Glaciimonas sp. CA11.2: one gene and its partner. The protein of the gene in region 2 interacts with the protein of the main gene of each other region in a pairwise test. Links are inferred from orthologs where the notes say so. Each region holds a gene or a part of one and is shown on either strand. Other genes may lie near its edges. The genes, in order: ftsH and hflC.

The links.
Region 1: the proteins of hflC (region 2) and ftsH interact in binary tests that used the Escherichia coli proteins (3 or more experiments, as listed by UniProt). The link is inferred for Glaciimonas sp. CA11.2 from one-to-one orthologs.

What each region holds. Positions count from the first base shown.
Region 1 is NZ_JAVIWL010000001.1:4,167,867-4,184,991, forward strand. What follows is about bases 5,867-8,764. They hold ftsH (ATP-dependent zinc metalloprotease FtsH), read left to right. Parts: upstream 5,867-6,319; coding sequence 6,320-8,209; downstream 8,210-8,764. Other genes in these bases: RGU75_RS18085 (RlmE family RNA methyltransferase), read left to right, coding at 5,867-6,133; folP (dihydropteroate synthase), read left to right, coding at 8,311-8,764. In the rest of the region: carA (glutamine-hydrolyzing carbamoyl-phosphate synthase small subunit), read left to right, coding at 1-42; carB (carbamoyl-phosphate synthase large subunit), read left to right, coding at 35-3,256; transcription elongation factor GreA, read left to right, coding at 3,720-4,196; RGU75_RS18075 (DUF4149 domain-containing protein), read left to right, coding at 4,401-4,859; RGU75_RS18080 (YhbY family RNA-binding protein), read right to left, coding at 4,978-5,451; more of RGU75_RS18085, read left to right, coding at 5,489-5,866; more of folP, read left to right, coding at 8,765-9,153; glmM (phosphoglucosamine mutase), read left to right, coding at 9,330-10,667; RGU75_RS18105 (response regulator), read left to right, coding at 10,726-11,424; phosphate regulon sensor histidine kinase PhoR, read left to right, coding at 11,426-12,775; RGU75_RS18125 (hypothetical protein), read left to right, coding at 13,778-14,158; IS21-like element helper ATPase IstB, read right to left, coding at 14,629-15,462; istA (IS21 family transposase), read right to left, coding at 15,459-16,994. UniProt on the Escherichia coli protein: Acts as a processive, ATP-dependent zinc metallopeptidase for both cytoplasmic and membrane proteins. Plays a role in the quality control of integral membrane proteins.
Region 2 is NZ_JAVIWL010000001.1:3,615,599-3,621,381, reverse strand. Bases 85-3,084 are described here. They hold hflC (protease modulator HflC), read right to left. Parts: upstream 2,026-3,084; coding sequence 1,144-2,025; downstream 85-1,143. Other genes in these bases: hflK (FtsH protease activity modulator HflK), read right to left, coding at 2,025-3,084; RGU75_RS15665 (ATP phosphoribosyltransferase regulatory subunit), read right to left, coding at 85-826. Outside these bases: more of RGU75_RS15665, read right to left, coding at 1-84; more of hflK, read right to left, coding at 3,085-3,332; GTPase HflX, read right to left, coding at 3,372-4,502; RNA chaperone Hfq, read right to left, coding at 4,542-4,778; ribosome biogenesis GTPase Der, read right to left, coding at 4,903-5,783.

The DNA of each region.
Region 1 (17,125 bases), 560 kb from region 2 along the record:
GATCGCTTTGTGGCGATGATGGAGAAAAATAAAAATGCCTAAGCGTCTCGATATAAAAAGCATCCTGATTATTGGTGCTGGTCCGATCATTATCGGCCAGGCCTGCGAGTTTGATTATTCCGGCGCGCAAGCCTGCAAAGCGTTGCGTGAAGAAGGCTACAAAGTCATTCTGGTTAATAGCAATCCTGCGACCATCATGACTGATCCGGAAATGGCTGATGTCACGTACATTGAGCCGATTACCTGGCAAGTAGTTGAGCGCATTATTGCGAAAGAAAAGCCGGATGCAATCCTGCCTACGATGGGCGGCCAGACCGCGCTGAATTGTGCGCTGGATTTGCATCATCATGGCATTCTGACTAAATATAACGTTGAGTTGATTGGTGCTTCGCCAGAAGCGATCGACAAGGCAGAAGATCGCTCCAAATTTAAAGCGGCCATGACCAAAATTGGTCTTGGTTCGGCCCGCTCTGGTGTCGCGCACACCATGGACGAAGCATGGGTTGTGCAAAAAGAACTCGGCTTCCCGACCATTATTCGTCCATCGTTCACTATGGGTGGAACCGGCGGCGGTATTGCGTATAACGCGGAAGAGTTTGAAGCGATTTGCAAGCGTGGCCTCGAAGCCTCGCCAACTAAAGAATTGTTGATTGAAGAATCATTGATCGGTTGGAAAGAATTCGAGATGGAAGTTGTGCGCGATAAGGCGGATAACTGCATTATTGTCTGCTCAATCGAAAATCTGGATCCGATGGGCGTGCATACCGGTGACTCCATTACGGTTGCGCCAGCACAGACATTGACAGACAAAGAATATCAAATCATGCGTAACGCCTCACTCGCTGTTTTGCGTGAGATTGGCGTTGATACAGGTGGTTCTAACGTACAGTTTTCAATCAATCCGGCTGATGGTCGGATGATTGTCATTGAGATGAATCCTCGGGTATCACGTTCATCAGCATTGGCATCGAAAGCGACCGGTTTTCCGATCGCGAAGATCGCGGCAAAACTGGCAGTTGGTTTTACGCTGGATGAACTTCGTAACGAAATCACTGGCGGAGCAACGCCTGCGTCATTTGAGCCTTCGATCGATTACGTCGTGACGAAGATCCCGCGTTTTGCATTCGAAAAATTTCCTGCAGCTGACGACCATTTAACCACCCAAATGAAGTCGGTTGGCGAAGTAATGGCGATTGGCCGCACTTTCCAGGAGTCATTCCAAAAGGCATTACGCGGACTTGAAGTTGGCGTTGATGGCATGAACGAAAAAACTCAGGATCGCGAAGTTATTGAAGAAGAGCTTGGCGAACCTGGTCCAGATCGTATCTGGTACGTCGGTGACGCGTTTGCACAAGGTTTTACATTGGAAGAAGTGCATCAACTGACCCATATCGATCCATGGTTTCTATCGCAAATTAAAGAAATCGTTGATACTGAATTGTGGCTGGAAAGCACCCAAACGCTAGAGGGGCTCGATCGCGATACGCTGTATAAACTAAAGCAGCAAGGCTTTGCCGATCGTCGTCTGGCGAAGCTGCTGAAAGTTACCGATACCGAAGTTCGTGCCAAGCGCCATGCGCTGAATTTGCGTCCGGTCTATAAGCGTGTTGATACCTGTGCTGGTGAGTTTTCGACGAATACCGCTTATATGTACTCGACCTATGAGGAAGAGTGCGAGTCGAATCCGACCGACAAAAAGAAAATCATGGTACTGGGCGGCGGACCTAACCGTATCGGCCAAGGTATCGAGTTTGATTATTGTTGCGTACATGCGGCACTGGCACTAAGAGCAGATGGATACGAGACCATCATGGTCAACTGCAATCCGGAAACCGTTTCGACCGATTACGACACGTCTGATCGTTTGTATTTTGAATCGCTGACGCTGGAAGACGTACTAGAAATCGTCGATAAAGAAAAACCATACGGCGTCATCGTTCAATACGGTGGTCAAACGCCGTTGAAACTCGCGCTGGATCTGGAAGCGAATGGCGTACCGATTGTCGGCACCTCACCAGACATGATTGATGCTGCCGAAGATCGGGAACGTTTTCAAAAACTATTGCATGATTTGAATCTCCGTCAGCCACCAAACCGTACAGCACGTACTGAAGAAGACGCATTGCGTCTGGCTCAGGAAATAGGCTATCCGCTGGTAGTGCGCCCGTCCTATGTATTGGGTGGTCGTGCTATGGAAATCGTCCATGAGCAACGTGATCTTGAGCGCTACATGCGTGAAGCCGTGAAGGTTTCGCACGATTCTCCGGTATTGCTGGATCGTTTCCTGAACGACGCGATTGAAGTCGACGTCGATTGCTTATCAGATGGCGAGCGTACATTCATCGGTGGCGTCATGGAGCACATTGAGCAAGCGGGTGTCCATTCGGGGGACTCAGCATGTTCGCTGCCACCTTATTCTTTGGCGCAGGAAACTATTGATGAGTTGAAGCGTCAGACTGCATTGATGGCTAAAGGCCTGAATGTGGTCGGCTTGATGAACGTGCAGTTTGCCATTCAGCAGATTGATGGCAAGGATGTTGTGTTCGTTCTAGAGGTTAATCCGCGTGCATCGCGTACGGTGCCGTTTGTTTCTAAGGCTACCGGTTTGCAATTGGCTAAGATTGCGGCGCGCTGCATGGTCGGCCAATCTCTGGATAGTCAGGGGATCAAGGACGAGGTCGTACCGAAATACTTCAGTGTCAAAGAAGCGGTATTCCCGTTTGTTAAGTTCCCCGGCGTGGATACCATTCTGGGGCCGGAAATGAAGTCAACCGGTGAAGTGATGGGCGTGGGCAAAACGTTCGGCGAGGCTTTCGTTAAATCGCAACTCGGTGCCGGTATCAAATTGCCAACATCGGGTCAGGTATTTCTCAGCGTTAAAGCTAGCGATAAGCCACGTGCAGTGAAAGTTGCCAAGGATTTAGTAGCGATGGGATTCTCAGTGGTCGCCACGAAGGGCACAGCTGCCGCTATTCATGCAGCGGGTATTCCGGTGAAGACTGTCAACAAAGTGGTTGAGGGTCGTCCACATGTCGTCGACATGATTAAGAACAATGAAATTACATTGGTCATTAATACGGTCGAAGAGAAGCGTAGTGCGATTGTCGATTCACGCGCTATCCGCACATCAGCCTTGCAAGCGCGGGCGACGACTTACACCACCATCGCGGGAGCGGAGGCGGCGGTTCAGGGTATGCGGCATCTTGATGAGTTGAACGTCTACGATTTACAAGGTCTGCATAAAACCTTACACTAAGTCCATACGTATCACTATCCTCTTGGTAAGTCGCTACGAGTTGTAGCGACAACTATGCTGATCGGGGCAATCAGTTTGCGTTAAATGAGGCAGAAAAGTCGAAGTAGTCTCAATGACTATGAGGATTTTTGAGTTCTACTTAGCACCAATCAATGCCTGAGTAGTAAGATGAGATGCAGATTTTAGACGTCCCACGCGGAGGTCGCACACAGTGCCGAAATTCGGTGCCGTTTGTGACCTCCGTGGCATTTTATTGGCACGATTCTTTCGGATTAAAAGAGCAGTGTCGATTTTTTGGCAGGTAGTTAGATTTTTTGTATCGCTGCTCTATTTTGTATCCCGTTCCACTATGCAAGACTAGAAAATAACGCTGGCGAATGTTGTTAAGAGTGTCACCGCGACGGGGCACAACAACATCAATTCGTCAAATTGACAACTTTAATTAGATTTGAATAAGATTCCTATGAGCTCAGTACCTCTTACCAAGTTTGGCGCCGAATTACTGAAGTCTGAACTGGTACGCCTGAAAACCAAAGAGCGCCCATCCGTGATCAATGCAATTGCTGAGGCGCGTGCGCACGGCGATCTTTCGGAAAATGCCGATTACGACGCAGCCAAAGAGCGTCAAGGTTTTATCGAAGGTCGGATTGCCGATCTAGAAGGTAAATTAGGTGCAGCGCAAATCATTGATCCGACTACGCTGGATGCGGATGGTCGTGTAGTTTTTGCTGCAACTGTTGATCTCGAAGATTTGGAGACTGGCGATAAGGTGACTTACCAAATCGTTGGCATGGATGAAGCAGACATAAAAGTTTCAAAAGTCTCTGTTACCTCGCCGATTGCTCGTGCCTTAATCGGTAAAAGTGCTGGCGACGTGGTCGGCGTTCAAGCGCCGTCCGGGATTCGCGAGTACGAAATTTTGGAAGTGCGCTACATCTAAATTTTTTGATGATTGGGTAGTTCGTGTGTGTAACCCTAACGAGGGTACACACAAGAGGCTGATTGCATTTCGGGTAGCTTACGTGAAATCATCCAGATAGTTTCCTGTGTTGATAGCTTGTCAGTATTACTGGAAGTGCGGAGAAAATAAGCCGTTAGTATTTCCATTGAGACCCGGTCGATTGCGGCCGCGGCAGAGGACACAATGATAGTAGTGCGCGCAAGATTATTGATTGCCACCTTATGGGTTGGCAGCTTATGGACCGTTGGATACGTGGTTGCGCCGACATTATTTGCAACATTGGCAGATCGCGCTTTAGCAGGCACGATTGCCGGTAGTTTATTTAGAGTTGAGGCTTGGCTCGGTGTTGCCTGTGGGCTGTTGCTAACGCTGTTATTTGGTTTTCGGACCGCAGATGATAACGCGCCGTTGCGCAAAACTTTATTGCGTTTAACTTTGGTGATGCTGCTTTGTACTGTGGTTGGCTATTTTGGTATTCAGCCGTTCATGGCATCGCTACGCGAGGCGATCGCATCCGGTGGCATTATGAGTCCGGCTGCTAAAACACAATTCGGAATTTTACACGGCGTCGCAAGCGGCATATATCTCATCCAAAGCCTGTTTGGAATGGGCCTGATTTTAAAGCTACGCACATTGCGTTAACGCGCGACCCGGTCAATATCGTTGCAAGGGAATTCACCTTTATGGGTTTTGCCCTTGCAACTTCGGGTAAAATACGCGCACTTTCATGAGCTTAATGTATCGCGTGCTTAGTTCACAATTACTGACCAAGCGCAGATTTCTTGCGGCTCTTTTGACGTGGTTTTTCACGTTTAATATTGCCACCAGCAGTAACGCGTTCATTGCCTTTTACCATTACCTTGGTAACTGACGGGCGCTTTGTGCCACTTGGACTTGGTTTAACGATAGTGACTTCCCGCATACCCTTACCACGTGTTTCGGTGCGTGCCTTATTAGCAGCATCTTTTTGTGGGCGATACATTATCAGGAGTTTACCAATGTGTTGTACCGGCGCGGCACCGAGTTTGTCGCAAATAGTTTCGTAGATTGCAATCCGCGCTTCGCGGTCGTCGCCAAATACACGCACTTTGATAAGGCCGTGAGAATTCAGGCTGTTGTCAATTTCCTTCATCAGTGAAGGTTTTAAACCTTCTTCACTGATCAGGACAACTGGACTTAGTGCATGGGCTTCGGCGCGGAGTTCGCTGCGCTCGGCGGGTGTGAGTTTCAACATAAATATAAAAATTCCTTAAAAACGGTATTCTACGCGAATGGCAAAGAAGAAATTAAACAAAAACTGGCTACACGATCACATTAATGATCCATATGTGAAGCTGGCACAGAAAGAAGGCTATCGCGCCCGGGCTGCTTATAAGCTAAAAGAAATCGACGAAGTTGATAAGTTGATTAAGCCAGGGCAAATTATAGTTGACCTTGGCTCAACACCTGGAAGCTGGTCTCAATACGTTCGTAATAAATTATCCGGTCAAGAAGGCGGCGGAATCCATGGAATGGTTATTGGATTGGATATATTACCGATGGATCCTATTGCCGATGTGCATTTTATCCTGGGGGATTTTCGCGAGCAAGAAAGTCTCTCTCAACTTGAACGGTTGCTAGCTGGTCGTAAAGTTGACCTTGTGTTGTCTGATATGGCCCCTAATCTATCAGGTATTGCCATAGCGGATGCCGCACGGATGGAGGAAATTATTGATTTGGCAATTGAATTTACTGTAAATCACATGAAGCCGTCTGGCGTGTTGTTGGCGAAATGCTTCAATGGCCGAGGATATAACGAGATACTAAGCAAATTTCGCGCAACATTCGAGAGTGTTGGCTCTAGAAAACCGAAAGCGAGCCGTGATAAATCGTCAGAAATATTTTTATTGGGCCGGAATTTAAAGAATTCGGCTTAAATTTCGATTTTAAACACTTTATTGTGGATTTATCCTTGATTTTTCATGGGTGTGTCCACATATCCAACCTAGTAACGACTGGTGATTCCGAGTAAAATCAGGTTTCAGCCCGAAAGCAATAAACACAGTGCGAGCCCAACCCGAAGCACCACGACTATCGGCGCGTCGCGCGCTCAAGGAGTTCTAGTGAATAACATGTTTTCAAAAGCCGCCATCTGGGTGGTCATTGCCTTGGTGCTCTTTACCGTATTTAAACAATTCGATACTAAAGGATTGTCTAACGGTGCGGCGCCAATTGCTTATTCCGACTTCATTAACGAGGTGAAGGCGGGACACATCACTGATGCGGTGATTGAAGATCGTAATATTATTGCCAATACCTCTGACGGCAAAAAAATCAAGACCACTACAACGTTCCTTGATCGTGGGCTCGTAGGCGACTTACTCAATAACGGCGTTAAGTTCGACGTTAAACAACCTGAAGAACCGTCATTCCTGTCGCAAATTTTCATATCTTGGTTCCCGATGATTTTGTTGCTCGGCGTCTGGATATTTTTTATGCGTCAAATGCAAGGCGGCGGGAAAGGTGGTGCGTTCTCGTTCGGGAAGTCTAAAGCGCGGATGCTGGATGAAACTACTAATACAGTCACTTTTGCCGACGTCGCAGGTTGCGATGAGGCGAAAGACGAAGTCTCTGAAATTGTAGATTTTCTACGCGATCCCACTAAATTTCAAAAGTTGGGTGGTCGAATTCCGCATGGCGTGTTAATGGTTGGTCCTCCAGGAACGGGTAAAACATTGTTGGCGCGCGCGATTGCCGGTGAAGCCAAGGTACCGTTTTTTACTATTTCCGGTTCGGATTTTGTTGAAATGTTCGTTGGTGTCGGTGCTTCACGTGTCCGTGATATGTTCGAAAACGCCAAAAAACATTCTCCTTGTATCATTTTTATTGATGAAATTGATGCGGTTGGTCGTCATCGTGGCGCTGGTATGGGCGGCGGTAATGATGAACGGGAACAAACACTAAATCAAATGCTGGTCGAGATGGATGGCTTTGAAGTTAATTCGGGCGTGATCGTGATTGCTGCGACCAACCGTGCTGATGTGCTTGATAAAGCACTGTTGCGTCCAGGTCGTTTCGACCGTCAGGTTGTAGTTGGATTGCCGGATATACGTGGCCGTGAGCAGATTCTCAATGTGCATATGCGCAAAGTGCCTATTTCGACTGACGTTAAGGCTGATATTTTGGCGCGTGGTACACCAGGCTTTTCAGGCGCGGACTTGGCTAATCTTGTAAACGAGGCCGCATTGTTTGCAGCGCGGCGCACCAAGCGTTTAGTAGAAATGCAGGACTTCGAGGATGCTAAGGACAAGATCGTAATGGGTCCTGAGCGTAAATCGGCTGTTATGCGCGAAGAAGAGCGTCGTAACACTGCTTATCATGAGTCGGGTCACGCAGTTGTTGCTAAGTTGCTTCCAAAAGCTGATCCTGTACATAAAGTCACCATTATGCCGCGCGGATTTGCGTTAGGTTTAACCTGGCAGTTGCCTGAGCATGATCGTGTCAATATGTATAAAGACAAGATGCTCGAAGAAATCGCTATTCTGTTTGGCGGCCGTATTTCTGAAGAGATCTTCATGCACCAGATGTCTACTGGCGCATCGAATGACTTTGAGCGCGCAACGAAGTTGGCGCGTGCAATGGTGACGCGTTACGGCATGTCGGAAACCCTCGGCACGATGGTGTACGAAGATACAGAGCAAGATGCTTATTTTGGTCGGATGGCTTCAAAAACTGTTTCCGAAGCAACTCAGCAAAAAGTTGATGCAGAAATTCGCAGCATTTTGGATCAGCAATACGCTTTATCGCGTAGATTGCTAGAAGAAAATCGCGATAAAGTCGAAGCCATGACTAAGGCTTTGCTGGATTGGGAAACAATTGATGCTGATCAAATTAACGACATCATGGAAGGCCTCGAGCCACGTTTGCCAAAATATGGTATCCCGGTAAAGAAGACGCCGACTGATAGTTCGTCAGGTGGTGGAATATCTCCGACAGCGACAGCACCAGCCTGATTTCGAGCTGAAGGTGGCGTGATCGTGAGTCGAGAATTTTCGATGTAAATAACTAAGGGTGAGGATTTATCCTCGCCCTTTTTCTGTATACGAATAAAAAAATGCAACAATATTTTCAATGTGGACGCTACCGCCTTGCGGTAAATACACCCAACGCACGGCCACTGGTAATGGGAATTCTGAACATCACGCCAGATTCATTCTCCGATGGCGGGCAATTTTATTCGCTAGAATTTGCTCTTTCTCATGCGGAGCAAATGATCGCAGACGGCGTGGATATTATTGACATTGGTGCTGAGTCTAGTCGCCCCGGGAGTCCCACAGTGTCGCTCTCAGAAGAATTGGATCGCTTGATGCCGATTATCTACGCGCTACGCGATTGTGGTAAGCCTCTTTCAATTGATACCTATAAGCCGATGGTTATGCGCGAGGCAATTGCTGCCGGCGCAGATTTAATCAATGATATTAATGCTTTTCGAGCTGACGGTGCACTTGAGGCGGTCAAGGAAAGTGATTGCGGATTATGTGTCATGCATATGCAAGGGCAGCCTCAAACTATGCAGGAGAGGCCGGCATATGACGACGTATTTGCCGAGGTCACGCGCTTTTGGGGTGAACGGGTTGCAGCTTTGGAGCGAGTAGGAGTGGAACGTTCACGCATTAGCATTGATCCTGGTTTCGGCTTTGGTAAGACGCTCGCACATAATCTCGTTTTGCTAAGAAATATTGGTAAAATGCAACAATTGATGGATCTGCCAATGTTGGTTGGAGCTTCACGCAAAACCATGATAGGAAATTTGACGGGCAAACCGATTGAAAGGCGCTTGGCCGGTAGCGTTGCTGCGGCCCTCGTAGCAGTGGCTCAAGGGGCGAAAATCGTGCGCGTTCATGATGTAGCAGAAACGATTGATGCGCTGGCGGTTTGGCAAGCTGGTTTAGCTTAAATTTTGATGATGCGATTGTTGTGAATTGAGCGCGACAGATGAGAGAAGTTATCAGCGTATAACGTTTTTGTATCGGACTAAAATCTTAGGTTATCGTAAATAGTCGGAGTTGGTTGAGAATAGTGTACAAGGTAGCGTTTCTAAAAAAATAATAAATATTTAAAAACAGGCCTTAAATGACTAGAAAATATTTTGGTACAGATGGTATCCGTGGTCGCGTGGGGATTGCTCCAATTACACCGGATTTTGTAATGCGACTTGGCTACGCTGCTGGCAAAGTGCTGGCGCAATCGGAGTCTGCCGCAATCAAGCCAACGGTGTTAATCGGCAAAGATACACGCGTATCCGGCTACATGCTGGAAGCTGCTTTGGAGGCTGGATTTGCGGCGGCTGGCGTTGATGTGATGCTGGCCGGACCGATGCCGACACCGGCGGTTGCGTACCTGACAAGGGCATTGCGCCTGTCTGCAGGAGTTGTCATTTCAGCGTCGCATAATCCGTTTGACGATAATGGGATCAAGTTTTTTTCAGCCCATGGAAATAAGCTGGATGATAGCGTAGAGGCCGCTATTGAAGCCGCACTGGAACATCCGATGAGTTGTGTAACATCGGATAAATTAGGTAAGGCTAAGCGTCTGGATGACGCACCAGGCCGCTATATCGAATTTTGCAAGAGCACGTTTCCGAATGACCTTGATTTGCGCGGAATGACCATCGTTGTCGATGCCGCGCATGGGGCTGCATATCATATTGCATCGCATGTATTTCACGAGTTAGGCGCTGAAGTTATCTCTATTGGCAATCAACCCAATGGCTTCAATATTAATGACGGTTACGGTGCGACCGCGCCCGAGGCGCTGGCGCTTGCTGTGTGTGCGAACAACGCCGATGTAGGCATTGCGTTGGACGGTGATGCCGATAGATTGATTATGGTCGATTCTACCGGGCGGATATACAACGGCGATGAATTGCTCTATATCGTGGTGAAAGACAGGTTGAAAACCGGCATGGTCAGCGGCGTAGTTGGCACCCTGATGACGAACATGGCATTGGAGGTGGCTTTTGGGCAAATGGGCTTGGAGTTTGCACGCGCTAAAGTCGGCGATCGCTACGTATTAGAGCAATTGAAAGAGCGCGGTTGGTTGCTAGGTGGAGAAGGATCTGGCCACTTGTTATGCCTGGATAAGCATACGACTGGTGACGGTATTGTGTCAGCACTGCAAGTATTGTCCGCTTTAAGTCGTAGCGGACAATCCTTGTCCGAAATTACCGCGGACATAAGCATGTATCCCCAAACCTTGATTAACATCAGAGTGGCGGCTGGTTTCGACTGGCAACAGCAACCCGAAGTTGTAGCCGAAAAAGCCGCAGTCGAGAGTGAACTCGGTAACAATGGGCGCGTATTGATTCGCGCGTCTGGCACCGAGCCGTTGGTGCGCGTGATGGTTGAGGCAAAAACGGCGGACTTGGCGCAGACAATGGCGCGTCGCATTGTCGATAAAATTGCCGTTTAAATTTTTTTAATCCGGATTACTATCAGTATGCATTTTCAAACTTATTTTCATATCGCAGATGTCAAAACATCATACTAATATTTTGATTGTCGAAGATGAGCCTGGCATCGCTGAGCTCTTGAGGTTTACGCTCGATGATGCGGGATTTTCCTGCGAAATTGCTGAAAATGCCAACGAGGCGCGCGCGGCAATCACTGCGATGTTACCTCAAGTAGTATTACTCGACTGGATGCTGCCGGACACTTCCGGTTTATCGTTACTGCAAGAGTGGCGTAGTCAGGTTCGGACTGCCACTTTGCCAGTCATTATGTTGACTGCCAAGGGTATGGATGAAGATAAAGTTCGAGGCTTAAATGATGGGGCAGATGATTACGTTACAAAACCATTTTCACCAAAAGAATTGGTCGCTCGTATTCAAGCTCTGTTGCGGCGTAAAGTGCCGGAATTGGGCCATAACACATTAAAATATGGCGCGATCAATATTGATACTGACCGCTATCAAGTTTCTGTTGACTCTCGGACAATCGAACTGGATCAAGCTGAATTCAAGTTACTTCGCTTTTTGATCGCGCATCCGGAACGGATATTTTCACGCGCACAATTGCTCGATAAAGTGTGGGGCGATCATACCTTCATCGAAGAGCGTACTGTTGATGTACATATTATGCGGCTACGTAAATCGTTGGGCTCAGCTGCGGACTACATTAAAACGATCCGTGGAGTTGGCTACAAAATGTCCAACGACACGACTGCATGAAATGCCAATACGCACCGATGAAATCCTCGTGAATGTGCAGGAGCGAGCGACGCGTAAAGCCCGTACGTTTTGGGTGCCGACATTATTGCGTTTTGCTTTACTGTGTCTGATCATGTTGGCAATCGGGGCTTCCTACGGTTTGGTAGTGGGGTTGATTTGGTTTGGATTATCTTTAGTCATCCTGCTATTTCTGCAAATTTGGTCGCTATTTCGTATCGAGGAATGGTTGGATCGTCCTTATGGGACGCCGCGTCCAAAAACCTGGGGATTATGGGCGCACTCAACACGACGTTTAGAAAATATTCGCAGAGAAGACGAGCGCTCGCGTGTCGATATGGTGGAATGGCTTGCGCGTTTTCGCCAAGCCATGAGTTTGCTTCCTGACGGTGTGGTGATTGTGGATGGAGTGATGCATTTGGAGTGGTGTAATCCGGCTGCAGAAAAACATTTAGGACTAGATAGAGTGCGCGACGAAGGGCGCCTTCTGACCAATTTGATTCGTGCGCCAGAGTTTGTCAATTACATGTTGTCGGGCAGCTTTGATCAACCACTTCCGTTTGTTCATCACCATCGAAAAATACAACTGCAATTAATATCCTTTGATAATCGACGGCGAATTCTAGTTACGCATGATGTGACACAGGCGGAAAAACTCGAGACCTTGCGTCGTGATTTTATAGCCAATGCGTCGCATGAATTACGAACTCCTTTAACCGTTATCAACGGCTTCCTGGAGCATGCGTTATCCACTGAAATGGATCAGATGACGCGTCAGCGTCAACTACATTTGATGGCGGAACAAGGTCAACGCATGCAGCGTCTTGTCGCTGATATGCTGACTTTAACCAGGCTCGAATCGTTGGTTCAGCAGCCTTCTGGTGATACGGTACGAATCGTCCCGATGCTCAATCATATTCTAGATCAGGCGCGTGCTCTGTCGGAAGGAAAGCATCTGATCACGCTGGAAGCAGATGACATTAATCTCAAAGGCAATCATGACGAACTTGAGAGCGCATTCACTAACTTATTAACGAATGCTGTGCGCTACACACCGAATGGTGGATCAATTCAAGTAACGTGGAAGTTGTTCGGCGAGGGGGCCGCATTGACGGTTCGTGATGACGGCATCGGAATTGCTGAAGAGCATTTAAGTCGCTTAACTGAGCGCTTCTATCGCGTTGATAAAACACGTTCTCGGGTGACGCAGGGTACTGGTCTTGGCCTGGCAATCGTGAAGCACGTTTTGTTGCGGCATCGTGGTCATTTGGTGGTTGCATCTGAACCTGGAAAGGGCAGCTGTTTCAGCGCCATTTTTAAGAGGCCGCAATTGATCTTGTCAGAAGAGCGATAACAAATTTTAATGAAAGTTTGTTTAAACATATTGACCAAAATGATGTTGGCGGGTATGATTCTGTTCTTCGGAGTGTAGCGCAGCCCGGTAGCGCACCTGGTTTGGGACCAGGGGGTCCAAGGTTCGAATCCTTGTACTCCGACCAATTTGAAAGCGGGCTGTCTTAGGACAGCCCGCTTTTTCATTTCAGAATAGATTTATTAGATAAAATGGTTGATTAATATTTATCTGATTTTTTAAAATGGCTTGGAATTTGCTTCACTATAATAGTGAAATAGTGGGCGTTAATAGCTTGTTAAATCGTCTCAATCTTATTGAAACGTTTTATTGCTTCAACATGTATCATTGAGTGAATGTGCGGGTGTTTGTCCTTGCACATTGGAACTGTTAAAGATCATCTATGCGTCGGTAGCTCAGCTGGATAGAGCAATGCCCTTCTAAGGCATGGGTCGGGGGTTCGAGCCCCTCCCGACGCACTTTTCTTAATTCTTATAAATCAAATAGTTAGATATTTCTGATTGGGTCGCAACTTTTTTGTGATTCTTGTGATTCTTCCTGAGCGAATACTTCGTTGATTTCTCTCCAAACATCCGGATTGAGGAGTCGCGTATGAGCGGCCGGTCAAGAACTGGATGACAAGGCCGAAAGCGCGCTTCGTAGTGAGCGATACTATCCGGCGGCCGACAATCAAACGAGGTCTTCGCGCTTGCTGTGGATTCCGCTTGGCTACACCATCGCTTTACGCGCCAAGAAAAAGAACAGGCCCGAATCGCGGATCTGTAAGGCAGATTCAACCGGTCGATGTAACTGCCGAGTTTACGGATACATCAATAAGAAAGTCTCTTCGACGGCGCGGCTGGATCACTTTCTCTCGGAGCAATATATTGCGAAAAATCAAAAGATTACAGTTTTCTCCGTCAACACAGACGAATTTGAGAAAGCCATCGATGGATCCAGGAGGCCGTTCCATCGGGTTCTGGATTGGTTTCACATCGCCATGAAATGTCGTGTGATCGAATATTCGCACTGAAATTTCCAGACTCGTTGGCGCTGAACGGACGCTCCGTACAAGACGAAATTGCGTCGGCCAAATGGCTGACGTGGCATGGCAACGGTTCCGAAGCCGACGAGAGAATCGAGAGCATCCACGCCATGGTCGAGGTGACGGTCGAACATCCAGCGTACTCGACGCTGTGGTGGAATCTTCGTGGAACGTATTGGTACCTGGAATCCAATGGCCAATACCTTGTCGATTATGAGCGGCGCTATCGGCGGGGCATGCCGATCAGAAGCGTCATTGCCGCAATAGCGGCGAGCGAAGTGGTGAGCTTGCGGTGCGCAAAGAAGCGGCAGATGCGCTGGACGAATAAGGATGCACACTAAATTGTTCAGGTTCGAGTCGCGGTGCTAAATGGCGAGCTCAAAATGCGCGAAATGTCTGAACCACGACGATTTACACCATAGGAGAAAAGTAGCGTTCGTTGCAAGCTTGGTGTCTAGCGCTGCCTCCGGTGTTGACTGCTCTCCATCACTCTTCTTGTCTGTATATTGCAGATATTTATATATGAGTGTTGCATCGCCTAATTGAATCCGCCCTGCATTTAATACATGCCGAAAGCTTTGGCAAGTACTTAAATTAATTCGGTCTACAGTAAAAAACTCCGCTAACCGCTAATGTGTCAATGCCGGAGTAAAGATGTACCAAATGGCGCGTTAAAAGTGTACCAATCCGGGTTAATAAATAGAGCCGTTGAGGGCCTGAATTATTCTCTTTTCAATGCACATTTCTATACTCTGCAGAGTTGGGGTGGCGGGCGCAGCGCAGCGTAGCCCGTTCTCTCAAGACGTTGCTTTTACGGGTTGGCCCCTCCTTTTTCAGCAGTGCTGTTTGGTTTGACATTGCGCTGTTGCCGTTTCTTGCTGGTGGCCAATCGATACGATTCGCCGTTCATTTCCAGGATGTGGACGTGATGGGTAAGCCGGTCAAGCAAGGCGCCAGTCAGCCGCTCCGAACCGAGGACGCTGGTCCACTCGTCAAACGGTAAATTCGAGGTCACCAGCGTGGCACCGTGCTCATAGCGTCGGCTAAAGACCTCAAACAACAATTCCGCACCGACCGCTGTGAACGGCACATAGCCCAGTTCATCGATAATCAGTAACTTCACGTTAGTCAGTTGCTTTTGCAAGGCACGCAGTCGTTTCTCGTCACGCGCTTCCATCAGTTCATGGACCAGGGCGGCGGCCGTCGTAAAGGCAACGCTGTGTCCTTTCTGACAGGCAGCTAATCCTAGTGCCAGCGCAGTATGCGTCTTGCCAACACCCGAAGGTCCTAACGCGATGACGTTCTCGCGCTTATCAATCCACTCACAGCGTGTCAGTTCGAGCACCAGGGATTTGTTTAAGGTTGGCATCGCCATGAAGTCGAAGGTATCCAGACTCTTGGTCACCGGAAACCTGGCCAGACGGATGCGCCGCTCCATCGTGCGGCGTTCACGGTCGATACGTTCGAGTTCGCACAACCGTAATAAATAGCGTGGGTAATCTACGCCTTCACGCGCGCAGTCGGCGCCGACCTTCTCATACTCCCGGGCAAAGGTCGGCAGCTTCAGGGCTTTGAAGTGGTTGACCAACAGTACCTGCGGTGCCACCGTGGTGGTCTCGGACAGCGCCGCGCTGTTGGCGTTCATGCGAGGTCTCCGGTAACAGGTTGCGTCAGTAGCGCATTCCCGCTGAGCAAGCTGAGGTAGCTGCCGGCATCGGTCGTGCCGACCGTGGCGTTCGGCAAATACGGATACAGGGTTAAATCCAGCTTGGGTGGTCGTCGTTCGATGGCGCACAATACTAGGTGTTTGATGGCATCAAAGCTGAGCACGCCCAGATGATGGGCCTGGCCAATGGCACGCTCGACTTGCCCGATGCTGAAGGTTTCCAGCAACCGCAGGACCTGGATATATTCCTTGCGCCCACGCTTGTCCATGCGCGCTTCCAGCAGGCGTCGCAATCGCTCGAAGGCCGCTGGTAATGCCCACTCTTGCAGCGGTGCAGCCTGGTCAAGCGCACGCGGCTTCCTCTCCAGCAACGCCAGATAGTGCAGCGGGTTCACCACGAAGTCCGCTTTGGCATAACTGCGACGATGGTGCGCAATGCACTCCGGATTGCCAACCAGATAGATGTCGACCCAGTCGACGGTGCCTTTGACCAGCACCGCCTGATGACCGTATTGCGTCGGTACCGAATAGTCGTTGGTGCGGTAACGGACCAACGATTGCGATGATACCCGGCTGGTTTGCTTGTGACTGGCGTCATAGAGCGTTACCGGCAACGGCATCAATGCCGCCCGGTCATGGATGAGGCGCTGGCCGATGGTGTCAGATTGACCACGCAGCACGGCACGCTGACGTTTCAGGCAGCCGTCCAGCAATTGGCTATTCAATGCAGCGAAGTCATCTGCCACCGGCAATGGCACCATGAAGTGGCGTCGGCTGTAGCCGACCAGTCCTTCCACTTTACCCTTGTCGTTACCTTTGGCGGGACGTCCGAATTTATCATCAAACAAGTAATAACTCTGCAATTCGGCAAAGGCATGGGTCCGTCGGCGCTGGCCATCGCCTAATATCTTGGCCACTGCAATCCTGGTGTTGTCGTACAGAATTGATTGCGGCACGCCACCGAGAAACGCGAAGGCAGCAAGATGACCGTCCAGAAAGGCTTCCGTGTCTTCGGTCGGATACGCCTTGACGAAACACGCATCCGAATGCGGCATGTCCAGGCAGAAATAGTGGAAGCGGACCTTCTTGCCGCCGATGTACCCGTCGGCTTCGCCGAAATCGACCTGGGCATGGCCGGGGCGATGCGCCAGTGGCATGAACACTTCCTTCTGCCGGCTGGCCACACCGTTGACGTACTCGCGCACCAGGGTGTAGCTACCGTCGTAACCATGCTCGTCACGTAATCGTTCGCGGATACGTACCGCCGTATGGCGCTGTTTCACATGGACTTGCTTATCGGCCTCGAGAATGGCGTCGATGATGGCTGCGAACGGTGCCAGCGTCGGAGAGACCGGGGCCGGCGCTCGCCGATATCCCGGCGGTGCCGCGAACTGGCACATCTTCCTGACGGTATTGCGATGGATACCGAAGTAGCGCGCAACCGCACGCTCACTCTTGTTCTCGACCATCACGGCGCGACGTACTTTGACGTATATGTCCACGGGAAACATCCTTTCCGCCTTTCTTATGCACCATCAAGGGCATAAGACTACAGGCTGGGATTGGTACACTTTTAACGCGCCATTCACGGCCGTTTCAAGTGCGCTATCCGGTACATTATTCACGCGGCATTTATACTAAT
Region 2 (5,783 bases):
CGTAAGCGCCGAATATTGCCCCGCTTTCGTAATGATAACCCCGTAAATCCGCCAAATCCACGGTTACGCAGTCTTCGCCCGCTGCATGCGCAAGTGCTTGTAGTTCATCCAGCGCTTTGGTAATTTCTGGTAATTTTGGCAATATGTCACGTGCTCGCTGAATCACGGTGCTATCGCCATACAAATTCGGTAAAGCTAGTATAGCGGCACGCGTCACAGCACCATAGGATGCACTTATTTCCAATAAACCCGGAGTGTCTTTTGCTTCTAATAACTTAACTAGCGCAATTTCGTCTTTTTTAGCGGGGTCTTCAGCAATAATCGCTCGTAAAATACCGACGTGGCACAAATCCAAACGAACCTTGGTGATACCAGCAAGCGCAAGCGAAGCTAGTGCAAGATGTTGAATTTCTGCATCCGCTTCAAGTCCTGCATGTCCATAAATCTCTGCACCAATCTGAAATGGCTCGCGAGTCGCATGCAAACCGGACGGACGGGTGCGTAAAACACTACCCGCATAGCAAAGTCGCGTAAGCGACGAACGATTGAGCAAATGCGCATCAATTCGCGCCACTTGCGTTGTCATATCAGTTCGGATTCCAAGTGTACGACCAGATAATTGATCGACCAGTTTAAAGGTCATCGATTCGGTATCTTGCCCCGCGCCTGCCAATAACGATTCGACGTACTCCAACATCGGCGGCATCACAAGTTCGTAACCATACACGCGAAAGTTATCAAGAATTAAACGTCTTAAGTCCTCAATCTTACGCGCCTCGGACGGTAAAACATCGGCAATGTTTTCAGGAAGAAGCCAATTAGGCATATAAAAAATAAACCAAAAAATTCAGCACCGGAACTTACCAGTGCAGGAAACCATCATTATCAAACGCGACGGAGTATACAACCCAACAATCCGTGCATACAATCCACTCCGCGTGCGTGCCGCAAACCAGACAGTGCCGAATGTATCAGAAATTATCCTCGCCACCAAAAAAAGAAATGGCGTCTCGATAAATGACGCCATTAAATTACGACCTGGATCAGTGTTGTTAACGACTTTAGTGACTGTCGCGGTATGCGACAAGCCACTAAATATTAACCTCAGACAATCTTTTTTGGGTCAGATCTTTACTTATTCGCTCATTTAGCCGAACCAACTCCCGGACTCTTGAAATACTTAAAGAACTCGGAGTTCGGATCAATCACCATCAAATCATGGCGACTCTTAAAGCTTGCCCGGTACGCTTCAAGACTACGGTAAAACTTGTAGAACTCTGGACTTTTGCTAAACGCTTGCGCATAAGTCTGTGAAGCTTTGGCATCGCCCTCGCCTCGCATATTTTCTGCATCACGATAAGCTTCAGCCAAAATCACAGTCCGTTGTTTATCTGCATCAGCCCGAATTTTTTCAGACTCAGCAAAACCAGTAGATCGTAATTCATTGGCAACACGAGCACGCTCGGACTTCATCCGGTCATACACAGAAGCATTAATCTGATCAACATAATCGACGCGCTTTAACCGCACGTCAACAATATCAACTCCAATCTGCCTGGCCTCTTCCGCCACCTTCTTACGCAACGCATCCATCACCTTGCCGCGCTCGCCTGAAATTACCTCACGCACTGTGCGTTTAGTTATTTCTTCGTTCAACGCCGCTTTGACAATTTGAGACATGCGATCTTGAGCACGTTGTTCGTCCACACCAAAACTGACGAAAAACAACTTAGGATCGGTGATACGCCACTTTACGAAAGCATCAATGAGGATATTTTTCTTTTCGGCAGTGATAAACCGGTCTGCTTCTGGCGGATCAATCGTCAAAATCCGCTTATCCAAAAATACGACATTTTGAAACGGAGCCGGCAATTTAAAATGCAAACCAGGTTCATTAATTACCTGCTTCACTTCACCGAAGGCAAACAGGATGCCGTATTGACGCTGATCAACTACAAATACCGTCGAAAGCAATATTCCTATTACGATAAACAGACCTACAGCGAGAGATATTAAGCGATTCATTAGCGGCTCTCCCGATCACGTGTGTCACGGGAACGCGAGTCAATAACTGCCTGCGCATCGCTCTCTTTAACCGTTGCTACCGGCGCAGTAGCTGGACTGACACCTGTAGCTCCTGTATTCGGCATTGCGTTGCCAGCCGAACCTGATGCTACGGATTGGGCAATCAACTTATCTAATGGCAAATACAATAGATTATTTCCGCTCTTGGCATCAATCATGACTTTAGTCGTATTCGCAAAAATCTGTTGCATAGTATCCAAATACATACGGTCACGGGTGACGGCTGGCGCTTTCTGATACTCAGTCAGCACTTGCTTGAAACGTGATGCATCACCTTCGGCATTCGCAGTAACACGGGCACTATACGCCTCGGCTTCCTGGAGCAAACGAGAAGCTGCGCCACGCGCTTTAGGAATCACGTCATTAGCGTAAGCCTGGCCCTCATTCTTTTGCCGTTCGCGATCCTGACCTGCTTTAACCGCATCATCGAAAGCGGCCTGGACCTGTTCAGGTGGTTGTACACCTTGCATCGTCACATTCGTGATTTGTACTCCACTCTGATAATGATCGAGAATTTGCTGCATTAACTGACTAACATCTAACGCAACTTTTTCGCGCCCCTCGTACAGCACAAAGTCCATTTGGCTTTTACCAACGATTTCACGAATTGAAGCTTCGGCGACCTGACGTACCGTTTCTTCCGGATTTCGAATTTTAAAGAGCCAGTCGGCAGCATTTTTAAGTTTATACTGAACTGCAAACTGAATATCGATGATGTTTTCATCTTCAGTCAGCATGAGCGCTTCTTTAGGTTGCTTATTTTTAGCATTGGCGCGATAACCAACTTCAATTGTCCGAACGCCTGAAACGTTGACAATCTCATGACTTTGAATCGGATACGGCCAGCGCCAGTTAAAACCGGCCATAGTGGAGTGGCTATATTTTCCAAATGTCATTACGACACCAGTTTGGCCTTCCTGAACGGTAAAAAAACCGCTAGCCAACCAAAGGAAAGCAACGATGACGGCGATAACGCCCGCGCCAACACCAGCGCTTTTCCCTGTAGGAAAACCACTGCCTCCGCCATTAGAATCACCGCCACCGCTGCCACCGCCATTTTTTTTGTTACCAAAAAAGCGATTTATACGTTGGTTAAAATCGCGCCATAGCTGGTCGAGATCTGGAGGGCCATTGTTCGGCTTTTTGCCGTCGTTGTTTTGTTGGTTGTCATTTTGCGAATTACGACCCCACTGCGGGTCGTTTAGCGAAAATTTGACACCAAGTTTTTTTAATATAGAACCAAGCATTCGATCGTGATCCGGTATAGAAATAGGTTGGAATGCTCGTTAGAGGCGTTTTAACTGCAAATCTTGGGTATTCTCACCTTGGTGTTGCTCGACCCTCGCCGCGTTGCTATCTGTTACAAATTCAGTAATAGCCTGACGCATTAAATTAAGACCGGCGCCAGTTTGAGCACTTACAAAAACACGCTGGATTTTATCATACTCGTTACGCTCTATCCCCGGCTCCAACTCAGCGGCATCAATCTTGTTCCACACCAAAATCTGCGGAATATGATCAGCACCGATCTCTTTCAAGACTAAATTAACTTGCTCGATCTGTTCCAATCTGGTCGGACTGGCAGCATCTACAACATGTAACAACAAATCTGCATGGATTGTTTCTTCAAGCGTTGCCCTGAACGCGGCGACCAATTGATGCGGTAACTCACGAATAAAACCTACAGTATCCGAAATCACTGCATTGGCACCTTCCCCAAGGTAAATTTTTCGTGAAGTCGTATCCAACGTCGCGAATAATTGATCTGCCGCGTACACGCCGGCTTTGGACAAGGCATTGAACAACGTCGATTTTCCCGCATTAGTATAACCAACCAGAGAAATTGAAGGAACGTTACTGCGCCCACGTGCGCGCCGTTGCGTAGCATGTTGTCGATGTAATTTCTCTAACCGACCACGCAATGCCTTAACACGGTCCCCGATCAGACGACGATCAGTTTCAAGTTGCGTTTCGCCGGGGCCACGTAGACCAATCCCCCCTTTTTGACGCTCCAGATGGGTCCAGCCTCGAATAAGGCGCGTCGCCAAATGTTGAAGTTGCGCTAACTCAACCTGCACTTTACCCTCGTGACTCTTAGCACGTTGGGCAAAAATGTCCAAAATCAAGCTCGTCCGATCAAGTACACGCACTTTTAATACGCGCTCAAGATTGCGTTGCTGTGCAGGGGACAGTGCATGATTAAAAATAACGATCTCTAGCTCATCATCATGCACAGCATCGGCAACTTCCTGCGCCTTGCCTGAACCGACGAATAACGCGGCATCCGGCGCCCCTCGCCTTCCGGTGATGGTGATGATTGGCATCGCCCCCGCCGATTTTGCGAGCAAGGATAGTTCTTCCAGACTTGCGGCAAAGTCACCTTTGCCGAAGTCCACGCCGACTAGTGCGGCGCGCATGGGAGGAGTCGAATAGCTGCCCAAACTGACAGCGATTGATTATTCTGCGTCTGCTTCAAGATTAAGCGTCACAGCCCGTGCAGGAACAACAGTCGAAATCGCGTGCTTGTATACCATTTGCGTGACGGTATTGCGTAAGAGCACAACGTATTGATCAAACGATTCAATATGACCTTGCAGCTTAATACCGTTTACTAAATATATCGAAACCGGAACGTGCTCTTTACGTAAGGCGTTCAGAAACGGGTCTTGTAACAATTGCCCTTTATTACTCATGGCTACTCCACTATGTTGTTGTGATTAGAAGTCAAACAGACCCCGCCTTATTTGACGGAGCTTCTATGTATGACTCGGTGGTGTATGACGAATGTAAACGATTTCTCACATTACTGCCAACGAACTATTTTACCGGACGTGCAAACGGGTTTTTCCCCGACTTGAACTCGATACGTAATGGAGTCCCAATTAGTGAAAAAGTTTCACGAAAGTATTTTTCAAGATAACGCCTGTAGTTGGCATCAATCGCTTCGAGTGAATTGCCGTGTATCACGACGATCGGCGGGTTCATACCACCCTGATGCGCATAGCGCAGTTTAGGACGGATTGAGCCCTTACGTCGCGGCTGCTGATGCTCGACGGCTTCCAGCAATGCCCTTGTTAGTTTCGGCGTTGTCAAATTCGACATCGCGGCAGCGTACGCAGCATCGACAGACTTCATCAACGGTGCAATACCGGTAGACTTCAAAGCTGATATGTAATGAAATTTTGCAAAAGAGAGAAAATTCAGTTTGCGATCAAGATCAATTTTAATTTCATCGCGGCGCTCGCTGGTTAAGCCATCCCATTTGTTAATGCCGACCACCAACGCACGACCTGTTTCCAAAATGAAACCCGCGATATGCGCATCTTGTTCAGATATGTCTTGTTGCGCATCAAGTAGTAACAACACCACATTCGCTTCGGATATCGACTGAAGCGTTTTCACGACCGAAAATTTCTCAATTGCTTCGAAAACCTTACCACGCCGACGAATTCCGGCGGTATCGATTAACGTATATTGGGTGCCATCACGCTCAAAAGGAATTTCAATAGAGTCGCGAGTTGTTCCCGGCATGTCGAACGCAATTACGCGCTCTTCTCCCAGCAAGGTGTTAACTAACGTTGACTTACCGACGTTAGGACGACCTACAATCGCAATTTTGATACTTCTCTCATTGCTGACCGGCTCTTCAACTTCTGGAGGACGCTGCGCAAAAGCAAGATCAAGCGACTCTTCCACCA